3 regions of the Nonomuraea sp. NPDC049309 genome follow, and region 3 is predicted to be linked to each of the others. Evidence: riboswitches for the same ligand, from Rfam matches in the RefSeq annotation. Region 3 holds a riboswitch; each other region holds the start of a gene.
What was found. Region 3 has a riboswitch for cyclic di-AMP ahead of ACGFIM_RS07570 (CHAP domain-containing protein). Riboswitches for the same ligand answer to the same signal wherever they lie in the genome.

Region 1 (3,240 bases), on a different contig from region 3:
CGACCGAGGCGTGAGGATCACTTGTGATCCACGCGACTAAGACCGATAGTACTGCGCTCGCTGCAGGGGACGCGTAAGCCCCGAAAGGGGAATGCCAGAGCTTTGTGCACCCTGTGCTGGATGGCGCGCGGCTCCTCTCCGCCATCGTCAGGACGGGCGCCCGCGGTTGGCAGGAGGCCTACTTCTGGCACAGTGCGACGCCGATCACAAAATCGCCGCCGATGCGGGTGACCCAGCGGTCGTCCACATCCAAATGGTGGCGGACGCATTCAGCCAGAAACTCTCCTGCGGTGAATCGGTCTTCCTTGGGGTGGTCGAGCAGACGCTGATATGAGGGACGCGCCAGAGCGGCTGCGGTGACCTCCTCGAAGAACAGGCGTCCGCCGGGCTTCAGTACGCGAGCGATCTCGGTGAGAGTCGCCCGCCAGTCGGGGATGTGATGAATGATGCCGAAGTCGAACACCGCGTCGTAGCTGGAGTCAGCGGTGCCGAACGTCCCGCGAAGGTCATTGGCATCGCCTTGGGCCAACCGGACGCGGCCGGTGTAGCGGGAAAGCCGGGCGCGCGCACGACGCACCATCGCAGGATCCAAGTCGACGGCATCGACGGAGGCGGCGCCGAACTGGTCAAGAATGAGTTTGGTGCCGTACCCACTACCGCAGCCGATCTCCGCGACATGAGCTCCCGGCGTCCGGCCGCCGAGCTTGATGAGCAGTGGGGTCTCGTAGAAGCGCTGCAGGGCACGCCGAGCTGAGTTGTTCACCAGGAGAGTCTCGATGCGGTTCATCAGCATGGTCGGCTATGCCCTTCCTCCAGCGATCTCGTTGTCCCCCAGCTCACACTGCTAAACCCACGGGTCCAACCGCGTGGCGAGCGAGCCTCTCTCGGAAGGGGAAGGCCGCCAGAAGGAAACAAAGCACCGCGGTGCCGACGATAAGGGCGGGGCCTTGGTGGCCCCGCCCCGGCGATCAGACTTGCACGTCCCGGTACTCCGGGTAGCCGTAGCCGACGACGTCGGACTTGGGCCGAATCCGTTCTTCCACCTTGCCGTTGCCGGTGTTGCCTTCGATGGTGGTGATCGTCCCGTTCCGATTGTCCTGCTTGACCAGGCCCATGTGGTCGATGCTGTTGACGGTCTTGCCGTCCCAGGAGAAGTAGACGACTGCGCCAGGCTTGGGCTTGGTGCCCCAACGCCCGTTGTCCTGGAACCACTTGGCCCAGGTGACGGTGTAGGCGTCCCAGCCGACGGTGAGGCGGGCGCCGGCTTTCTCACCGACCCAGGAGACGAACATGGCGCACCATGGGGCGTTCGCGTAAGCCCGGACGTTTCCACCGTCGCGGGCCACGGTCTCCTGAGCGCGCTGGGAGGACATGTACCACTCGTGGAACGGCGTTCCGCCGCCCGCCGCGTTCTCGGTCACGCCCACCTGAGATTCCGCGATTTGGAGGACTGCGTCGGCCGTCACCTGCCCAGGCCGCTGCTGGGTGGAGGACTGAACGCCTTCGCTGCGGTCGCTCTCGTGGTCGGCGGCGAAGGCCGGCATTCCCGTCAGCAGCGCTCCGGCGGCCACGGTTGCTCCCATGACGAGTCGCAGACTGTTCGCAGGCGTGAGGGCACGAAGAATTACGGTCTTGGTCATGCTGGGGTAAGCTCCTTGCTTCCATGCCGCCTACCGGGTTAGCTGACGGGTTCGGGCGTGGAAGTGCCCTACGGAAAGCCCTGCGGGCGATCCGATTCACCCCAAGGAACATGGGTCCCCGGTTCCGCACTCTTGGCGGATTCGGCGGCCGCGCCTACCTGCGGACATGATGGGGTGCAGGTAGGACACGGTCTCGGCTATCTCGGACGCACACCCCTGTACGGGGCCCTAGCCGTGCGCCTCAGGCCTACTAAGGTAAGTAGTTTGTATGGTGCAGTGCAAGTGCGGTTCGAGCGTTAGCTGCGCAGGTCACCGCAAACCCTTACCAGGCCGGGGTTTTTGCCTCGATTCTTTACCTTCTTCCCAAATGAGCCCATCGGCTGACGAGGGCCCCACCGGCCGCTGTTCTCCCCTGAAGAAACCAATGAGTGCATGCGTGCCCGCCACCCCGCGCTACGTGATACTCCCCCGCTTACCGATCGACAGCAGCGCCGAGAACATGCACGACGCCGTGGTGGAGACCATGACAGCCTGCCCTCCCATCTCCGGCGCTCCCTCACCTGGAGCCTGGGTGCCGTCAAGGAAGCTCTCCATCCGCGAGGCATCAGAGCATGTTTGTGACCGTAGGACTTATTGATCTTGTTCGGGCACTACGTCCACAGGCGGCACATCCCATGGACGTGCACCTCAACCCAGCTCATGGTCGAGAGGAAGCCGACAACGGACTCGCCGATCAAGGGCGCGGCGTCGAAGACGCCGCTGCCGTGGGCGACGCCCGGGAATCTCGACTTGGGACACTCCCGGCCGCTCCTGGGCGGCTTCCTTGACCCGGCTCAGCCGAAACTGAATGTCGTGCCCAAAAGGCACGAACTGAACCGCCGCCGGCTTTGCCAAAGAGACTTTACTAATTAACGTAGTATTTATCCGCAAGAAGGGTGACACGCAAGCGTGGCATTATGGATGCTTGCGCAGGTAACAGACCCCGTCACAAGCCTCTCCACGATCCAGGAGGACTACGATCTCAGGTAACATCAAGGAAGTCATGGCTAGGAGGGCGGGCGCGTGGCGCGTGCTTTGGGCGACCTGGAATCCGCGATCATGGATCGCTTGTGGTCCTACCGTCGGCCCACGTCAGTCCGGGACGTGCTGGAGGATCTCCGCCGTGACCGGGAGATCGCTTACACGACCGTGATGACCGTCATGGACAAGCTGTTCAAGAAGGGCCTGCTGAAGCGGCATCCGCAGGGCAAGGCCTACATATACGAGCCCGTCATCACCAAAGAGGCCTACACAGCCCAGCAGATGCGTGAGACGTTGGCCCGGAGCGGCAACCAGGCCGCTACGTTGGTGCACTTTCTCGAGCGACTCAATCCCGAAGAGTCGAAGGCGTTGGAGACAGCGCTCCAGGTGTTCTCGCCGCGAACCCCTCGCTCATGATCGCTGCCATCCTCACGGTGTATGCGGCAGTGTCGACGACGCTGCTGCCCCAGCTCTTGATCCGTGCGTCGTGGTCGGATCGTGCACCCCAGCTCGCGATCTGTCTGTGGTTGGCCGCCTGCGGATCCGCAATCGCGTCCTCGATTCTGGCGGCCGTGGCCAC
Region 2 (3,240 bases), on a different contig from region 3:
CCCGGGCTGGGCGTAGCCGGGCTGGGACTGCGGCTGCTGCTGGCCGTAGCCGGGCTGGCCGTACTGCTGCTGGGCGTCATAGCCCTGCTGCCCGTAGCCCTGCTGCTGGCCGTACTGCTGCTGGGCGTCGTAGCCCTGACCGTAACCCGGCTGGGACTGCGGCTGCTGACCGTACCCGGGCTGAGACGGGGGCTGCTGTCCATAGCCGGGCTGGGACTGCGGCTGCTGGCCGTAGCCCTGCTGCTGGCCGTACTGCTGCTGGGCGTCGTAGCCCTGACCGTAGCCCGGCTGTGACTGGGGCTGCTGCCCGTACGGCGCCTGCTGGTCGTAGCCCTGCTGGCCGGAGGGAGGCTGCTGCCCGTAGCCGGGCTGGGACTGCGGCTGCTGGCCGTAAGCCTGCTGCTGGGGGTCGTAGCCCTGCTGGGGGTAGCCCTGCTGTCCGTAGCCCTGCTGCGGCTGCTGCCCGTAGCCCTGCTGCCCGTAAGGGAGTTGCTGCTGGCCATAGGGGGGCTGCTGCTGGCCGTATCCCGGCTGGGACGGCTGCTGCTGCCCATAGCCGTACTGCTGTTGCTGTCCGTACTGGGGCTGCTGCCCGTAGGCGTCGTCCGCCCGGTAGCCGACCACAGTCGCGTCCGGGTCGGGCGCGCCGGGGTGGCGGCCCGCGTTCTGCGGCCCGTAAGGGGTGCCGGGTGCAGAATTCTCGCCGGATTCGTCCTGTGGATACGGCGGCTGTCCGGTGCTCACCGTGTCACCTCGCTTCAAGTGCGCATGTGGCACGTGTCAGGACACATGCCTGTGCTGCCCAACGTATCGACATAGGTATCAACAATCACCTTTCCGTCTGGTCAGGGTCCGCGTCACCCGATGTCAGATGGAGCAGCATGCGGGTGTTGCCCAGGGTGTTCGGTTTGACGTGTTCGAGATCGAGAAACTCCGCCACACCCTCGTCGTACGAGGCCAGCAGTTCGGCGTACACCTCGGGTGAGACCGGCGTGCCCTGAATCCGGCGAAAGCCGAGCCGTGCGAAGAAGTCGACCTCAAAAGTCAGACAGAATACACGCTGCAGACCCAGATCTTTCGCCTGCTGTATGAGCGCCGAGACGATCCGGCGGCCGACGCCCATGCCCTGACACTCCGGATCCACGGCCACGGTCCGGACCTCGGCGAGATCCTCCCAGAGCACGTGGAGCGCGCCGCAGCCGACGACCTGCCCGCCCCGTTCGGCCACCCAGAACTCCTGCACGTCCTCGTACAGGGTGACGGTGGCCTTCTTCAGGAGCCGCGGGCCCGCTCCCGCGTAGGTGTCCACAAGCCTCCTGATGGCCCGCACGTCGGGTGTGCGGGCGCGCCGGACCACGACCGCGGTCTCGGCTGCTGTCAGTTCGGCCACCTGCTCCATGGCCCTCCAGGGTACAGATGTCATTACGGCTCGGCCCTAACTCCCACGTCTCGCCCCATGCTGTAACAACTCGTGCTCATCCGAGCACGCGCTCCGAGCAGGCGTGCAGCCCATCTGAAGTCACGCCAAATCCGGCATAAAACCACTTCTGTACGGCCCGCCACGAGATCACCTTGTGACCCTTCGGTTGTGAAACCTCAACAGAGTCTGTAGTTCTGGTTGAGCACGAACCCGGAGTGCATTAGTGTCCAGCGACGATGTTCCCCGCGTGTCGCGCGCGGGCGACACGCCTAATCCTCCACAAGGAGGAGCCGGGGAACCGCCGGCGGCGCCCCCAACGCCGCCCGGGGTGAATCCGCACCGTCCGGTAGGGCTGCTCCGGCCCGAACCCGTCAGCTAACCCGGCAGGCGCCGATGGAAGGAGCTGGTTGGTGAAGCGTACGCGCGAGCGTGAGAGGACGACGGCGGGCAAGCACGCCCGCCCTCCGAAACGCGCCGCACGGCGATCCCGCCTGCTCGGTGTAATAAGTGTCACACTCGCGGCGTTGATGGTCGCGACTCCCGTCGGCTCGGCATCCGCCGACCCCAAGCCCTCGCTTCAAGACCTGGCCAAGCAGGTCGAGAAGATGCACACCGAGATCGAGCAGCTGTCCGAGCAGTACAACGGCCAGCGGGAGAAGCTCAAGAGCGCCAAGAGGGCCGCTGAGGCCGCGAAGAAGACCCTGGCCGCCAGCGAGGCCGATCTCGCCGCCAAGCGCGCCAAGGCGGCCGCCCTGGCCGAGAACGCCTACATCACCGGCGGGCTCAGCCGCATCCTGGCCTTCACCACCTCCGACGACCCCGACACGTTCCTCGACCGCGCCGCCACCACGTACGTGCTGGAGCAGCAGCAGGGCGAGGCCGTCAACCAGGTCACCAAGGCCAGGCAGGCCGCGGAGCGCGCCAGGGCGAGCGCCAAGACCCGCATCGCCGAGGTCGAGAAGCTGATCGCCGACCTCGGCGCCAAGCGCGACAAGATCACCAAGCTGGTGGCCAAGGTCGAGAGCAACCTGTTCCGCCGCGCCCTCGGCGAGGCGGGCCGGCCCGGCACCCGCGCCCAGCGCGTCGACCTGCCCATCCCGGGCAGCGGCAAGGCCGCCCAGGCCGCGAGGTGGGCGCTGACGCAGCAGCTCAAGCCGTACGTCTGGGGCGCCGACGGCCCCAACTCCTACGACTGCAGCGGCCTGGTCATGGCGGCCTACCAGCAGGTCGGCATCTCGCTGCCGCACTACACCGGCAGCCAGTGGACGGCCGGGCGGCACATCGACCGCTCCGAGCTGCGCGCCGGCGACCTCGTGTTCTTCTACAGCGACCTGCACCACGTGGGCATCTACCTCGGCGGCGGGATGATGATCCACGCCCCGCGCACCGGCGACGTCGTCCGCATCGCCTCCATCGCGAACAGGCCCTACGCGGGCGCGGTCCGCATCGCCGACTGAGCCTCCCGGAGCGGCCCGCGGGTCCCGCCTCGCGCGGGCCCCGGGCGGCCCCTTCGCCCCGCCCTCCCGACGGGGCTCTCACGCGAACCCGACCGGGGCGCCTCACGTCAAAACCGTGCGGAGGCCTCACACAAACCCTGCGGGGCGCCTCACGCTAACTCCGCGGGGGCCTCACCCGAACGCTGCCGGGGCCTCACGCAAACTCCCCGGGGGGCCTCACCCGAACGCTGCCGGGGCCTCACGCCAAACCCTGCGGGGTCTCACGCAAACCCTGCGAAGGCCTCACCCCTGCGAAGGCCTCACGCGAATTGCGGGGCGCCTCACGTGTACCCCGGAGGGCGCTTCGTCCTTCTCTCACGCCGG
Region 3 (3,240 bases):
GCGGTGCTCGGGCCGCTCGCCACGTTTCCGCTCGGCCGCCTGGTCGCCTACGGCGGGGCGGGCCCGCTCGTCGCCCTGCTGCTGGTGCTGCAAGCCCAGGAGCTCTGCACCGCGCTGCTGGAGCCCGCGGGGCCGCCGTGGTCCGGCGGATCGACGGGGAGCTGCGCCACCGGGTGCGCGCCGCAGTCGCGGCCATGCCGCTCGCCCGGCTCGAACGCCCGCACGTGCAAGGCGACCTGCGGCTCGCCCTGCACGGCCTCGCGGCCGTCCGGGCGGCGCTGGAACGCGCGGACGCCCGCCCGGTGGCCGGAGAATTTCCGCGCGGCCTGGAGACCGAGCCGGGCGAGACGTTCGAGGGCGGCGTGCGGCTCTCCGGCGGGCAGCGGCAGCGGCTGGCGCTCGCCCGAGGCTCGATGCGTACGGCGCCGCGGCTGCTGGTGGTGCTGCTGGACGAGCCGACCGCGGCGCCGGACGCCCCGTCCGAGAGCCCGAGGCGGCGAAGAGCCGCCCGGGGCCGTCACGCTGCTGATCACCCACCGTTTTCCGGCGGTGCGGATGGCGGATCTCATTGTCGTGTTCGACGGGGGCCGCATCGTGCGGTGCGGCACGCATGACGAGCTCGTCGCGGTCCCGGGGCTCTACGCCGAGCTCGACGTGGTCCGGCGCCGGGCGTTCGACGTCCCGGGATGACGAAACGCGGCGCGGGCGTTAGAGCCCCGACGTTCGAGAGCCCCGATGGCGAGACGCGGCGCCGGGCGTTCGAGAGCCCCGGACGACGAAACGCGCGCCCCGGGGAGGGGACGCGCGTTCTGCCGTCACGAAGAAGGTGGGAGCACCCACCGGTGGGAGTGCGTCAGGAGGCGTACTCGGGGTAGCCGTAGCCGACGACCTGCGACTTCGGCCGGACCCGCTCCTCGACCTTGCCGTTGCCGGTGTTGCCCTCGATGGTGGTGATGGTGCCGTCGCGGTTGTCCTTGACGACGAAGCCGACGTGCTGGATGTCGTTCAGCGACTTGCCGCCCTTCCAGGAGAAGAACACCACGGCGCCAGGCTTGGCCTCGTGGCCGAAGCGCTTGTTGGCGGCGAACCACTTGGCGTGGGCGACGGTCCAGGCGTCCCAGCCGACCTGCGGGCGGGCGCCGGTCTTCTCGCCGACCCAGGAGACGAACATCGAGCACCAGGCGGCGTTCAGGTAATCGGCGCGGCTGCCGCCGTCGCGGGCGATGGTCTCGGCCGCGCGCTGGGAGTTGGCGTACCACTGCTGGTACGGGGTGCCGCCGCCCTTGGCGTTCTCGGAGGTGCCGATCTGCGACCTGGCGACCGCGAGCACCTGGTCGGCGGTGACGTTGATCTTCGTCTCGTCGCGCTCGCCCGCCTTGTGGGCGGCGCGGGCGGTGTCCGGGTGCTTGGCGGCGGTGGCCGCGGCGACCGCGGTGGAGGCGTCGGCGTGGGCCGTGGCGGGGACGCCGAGGGCCGAGGCCAGGACGCCGGCGCCGAGCACGGCGCGGGCGATGGTGTTCTTCGAGACAGCGGTAAGACGGTGCTTGGCCATCGAGGGGGTAACTCCTTGCTTCCATGCCGCTTACCGGGTTAGCTGACGGGTTCGGGCGTGGAAGCTGCCCTACGGCACCGGAGTGCCGATTCACCCCAAAGGACGTGGGTCCCCGGTTCCGCACGTGGCGGATTCAGCGGTCACAGGACATTCCTGTGATCTTTCGTGCGATGGTCTGACATAGCCGGACAAACCGGGCGTATGCCTCAAGATGCCCCATAAGGTAATACACGAGGCAAGAGGATTACAAATCCATAAAAGTAAAGTCAGCTGAGCTGACTGCGAGCCTCGGCCAGAAGCCCCATCATGGCAAGGGATTCGTCAAGAGGCATGATCGAGGATTCGGTCCTGCCTTCGGCCGTGGCGGCGCGGACTTCGCGGAGCTCTCCGGCGTAACCGTTGTCGGCCGGATCGAGCACGTGCTCCTCCGGCTCCATCGAGGGCCCGGAGAGCACGATCCGCTGCGGTGCCCAGAACGGCGCCTGGATGTCCGCGCGCATCTGAGTACCCACAACGCCGGCCTGGTTCGGGTAATTCCCGAGCAATGAAGTCGCCACGAGAGCGTGCTTGCCGTCGGGGTAGAGCAAGACGCCGGCCGCCTCCGCGTCAACGCCGTTCGGTGCGAGCTTACCGGTGACGTGCAGGCCGGTGGGCATGCCCAGGAGGAGCTGGGCCAGCCCGAACGGGTAGATCCCCAGGTCGAGCAGGGCGCCGCCGCCCAGCTCCGGCGCCCACAGGCGGTGCGCGGGGTCGTAGGGGTGGGCGAAACCGAAGCTCGCCTGCACCGACCGGATCTCGCCGAAGCGAGGGTCGTCCTTGATGAGCTGAATGAGCGGATTGAACCGCATCCACATCGCTTCCATCAGGAAGACCCCCGCCTCGCGGGCCAGGCGCACCATCTTCTCGGCGTCGTCCACGGTCGCGGCCAGCGGCTTCTCGCACAGCACCGCCTTGCCCGCCGCGATGGCGGCCTCGGCCACCTGCAGGTGCTGGGCGTGCGGGGTGGCGATGTAGATGGCGTCCACCGCCGGATCCGCGCACAGCTGCTCGTAGGAGCCGTACGCCGACTCGGCGCCCAGCTCCGCCGCCAGGGCCTGCGCCCTGTCCAGACTCCTCGATCCGACGGCGGCCACCCGCATGCCGGGTTCCGCCACGATCACCTTGCCGACGGTACGGGCGATGCCGCCGGTGGCGGCTATTCCCCAAGTGAAATCTCGCACGCCGGCGATCGTATCCGGAAGGTAAAAACGCTTATATGCCGGGTGATGCCGGAAATATCAGAAATGTCCGGCAGTCACACCGGTCACCTTCACACCGCGTGGAACGTGTCGGGGTCGGGACCCAGCCGCTGCTCCCTGTTCATCGCGCTGATGGCCGCGAGGTCCTCGTCGTCGAGGAAGAAGTCGAAGACGTCGATGTTCTCGGCGATCCTGGCCGGCGTGACCGACTTCGGGATCACCACGTTGCCGATCTGGAGGTGCCAGCGCAGCACGATCTGCGCGGGCGTCTTGCAGTGCTTGTCGGCCAGCACCCGCAGCGCCGGGTCGTCGAGCAGCCCCCTGCCCTGGCCGAGCGGGCTCCACGCCTCGGTGAGAATGCCGTTGGCCTCGTGGAACTCCCGCATCTGGCGCTGCTGGAAGTACGGATGGAGCTCGATCTGGTTGATCGAGGGAACGATGTCGGCCTCG

Region 1: it holds a riboswitch for cyclic di-AMP, as region 3 does, so the genes downstream of both, ACGFIM_RS16585 (CHAP domain-containing protein) here and ACGFIM_RS07570 (CHAP domain-containing protein) in region 3, are expected to answer to the same signal.
Region 2: it holds a riboswitch for cyclic di-AMP, as region 3 does, so the genes downstream of both, ACGFIM_RS19570 (C40 family peptidase) here and ACGFIM_RS07570 (CHAP domain-containing protein) in region 3, are expected to answer to the same signal.

What each region holds. Positions count from the first base shown of each region.
Region 1 covers NZ_JBICSH010000002.1:564,172-567,411, forward strand. The annotation lists gene ACGFIM_RS16580 (class I SAM-dependent methyltransferase) at 179-793, opposite strand; gene ACGFIM_RS16585 (CHAP domain-containing protein) at 969-1,640, opposite strand; cyclic di-AMP (ydaO/yuaA leader) riboswitch at 1,653-1,797, opposite strand; gene ACGFIM_RS16590 (BlaI/MecI/CopY family transcriptional regulator) at 2,703-3,077, shown strand; gene ACGFIM_RS16595 (M56 family metallopeptidase) at 3,074-3,240, shown strand, end outside.
Region 2 covers NZ_JBICSH010000002.1:1,192,204-1,195,443, reverse strand. The annotation lists gene ACGFIM_RS19580 (RDD family protein) at 1-744, opposite strand, end outside; gene ACGFIM_RS19575 (amino-acid N-acetyltransferase) at 830-1,399, opposite strand; cyclic di-AMP (ydaO/yuaA leader) riboswitch at 1,677-1,825, shown strand; gene ACGFIM_RS19570 (C40 family peptidase) at 1,948-2,877, shown strand.
Region 3 covers NZ_JBICSH010000001.1:1,661,480-1,664,719, reverse strand. The annotation lists gene ACGFIM_RS07580 (hypothetical protein) at 48-569, opposite strand; gene ACGFIM_RS07575 (hypothetical protein) at 556-690, shown strand; gene ACGFIM_RS07570 (CHAP domain-containing protein) at 854-1,552, opposite strand; cyclic di-AMP (ydaO/yuaA leader) riboswitch at 1,565-1,701, opposite strand; gene ACGFIM_RS07565 (Gfo/Idh/MocA family protein) at 1,819-2,772, opposite strand; gene ACGFIM_RS07560 (aldo/keto reductase) at 2,862-3,240, opposite strand, start outside.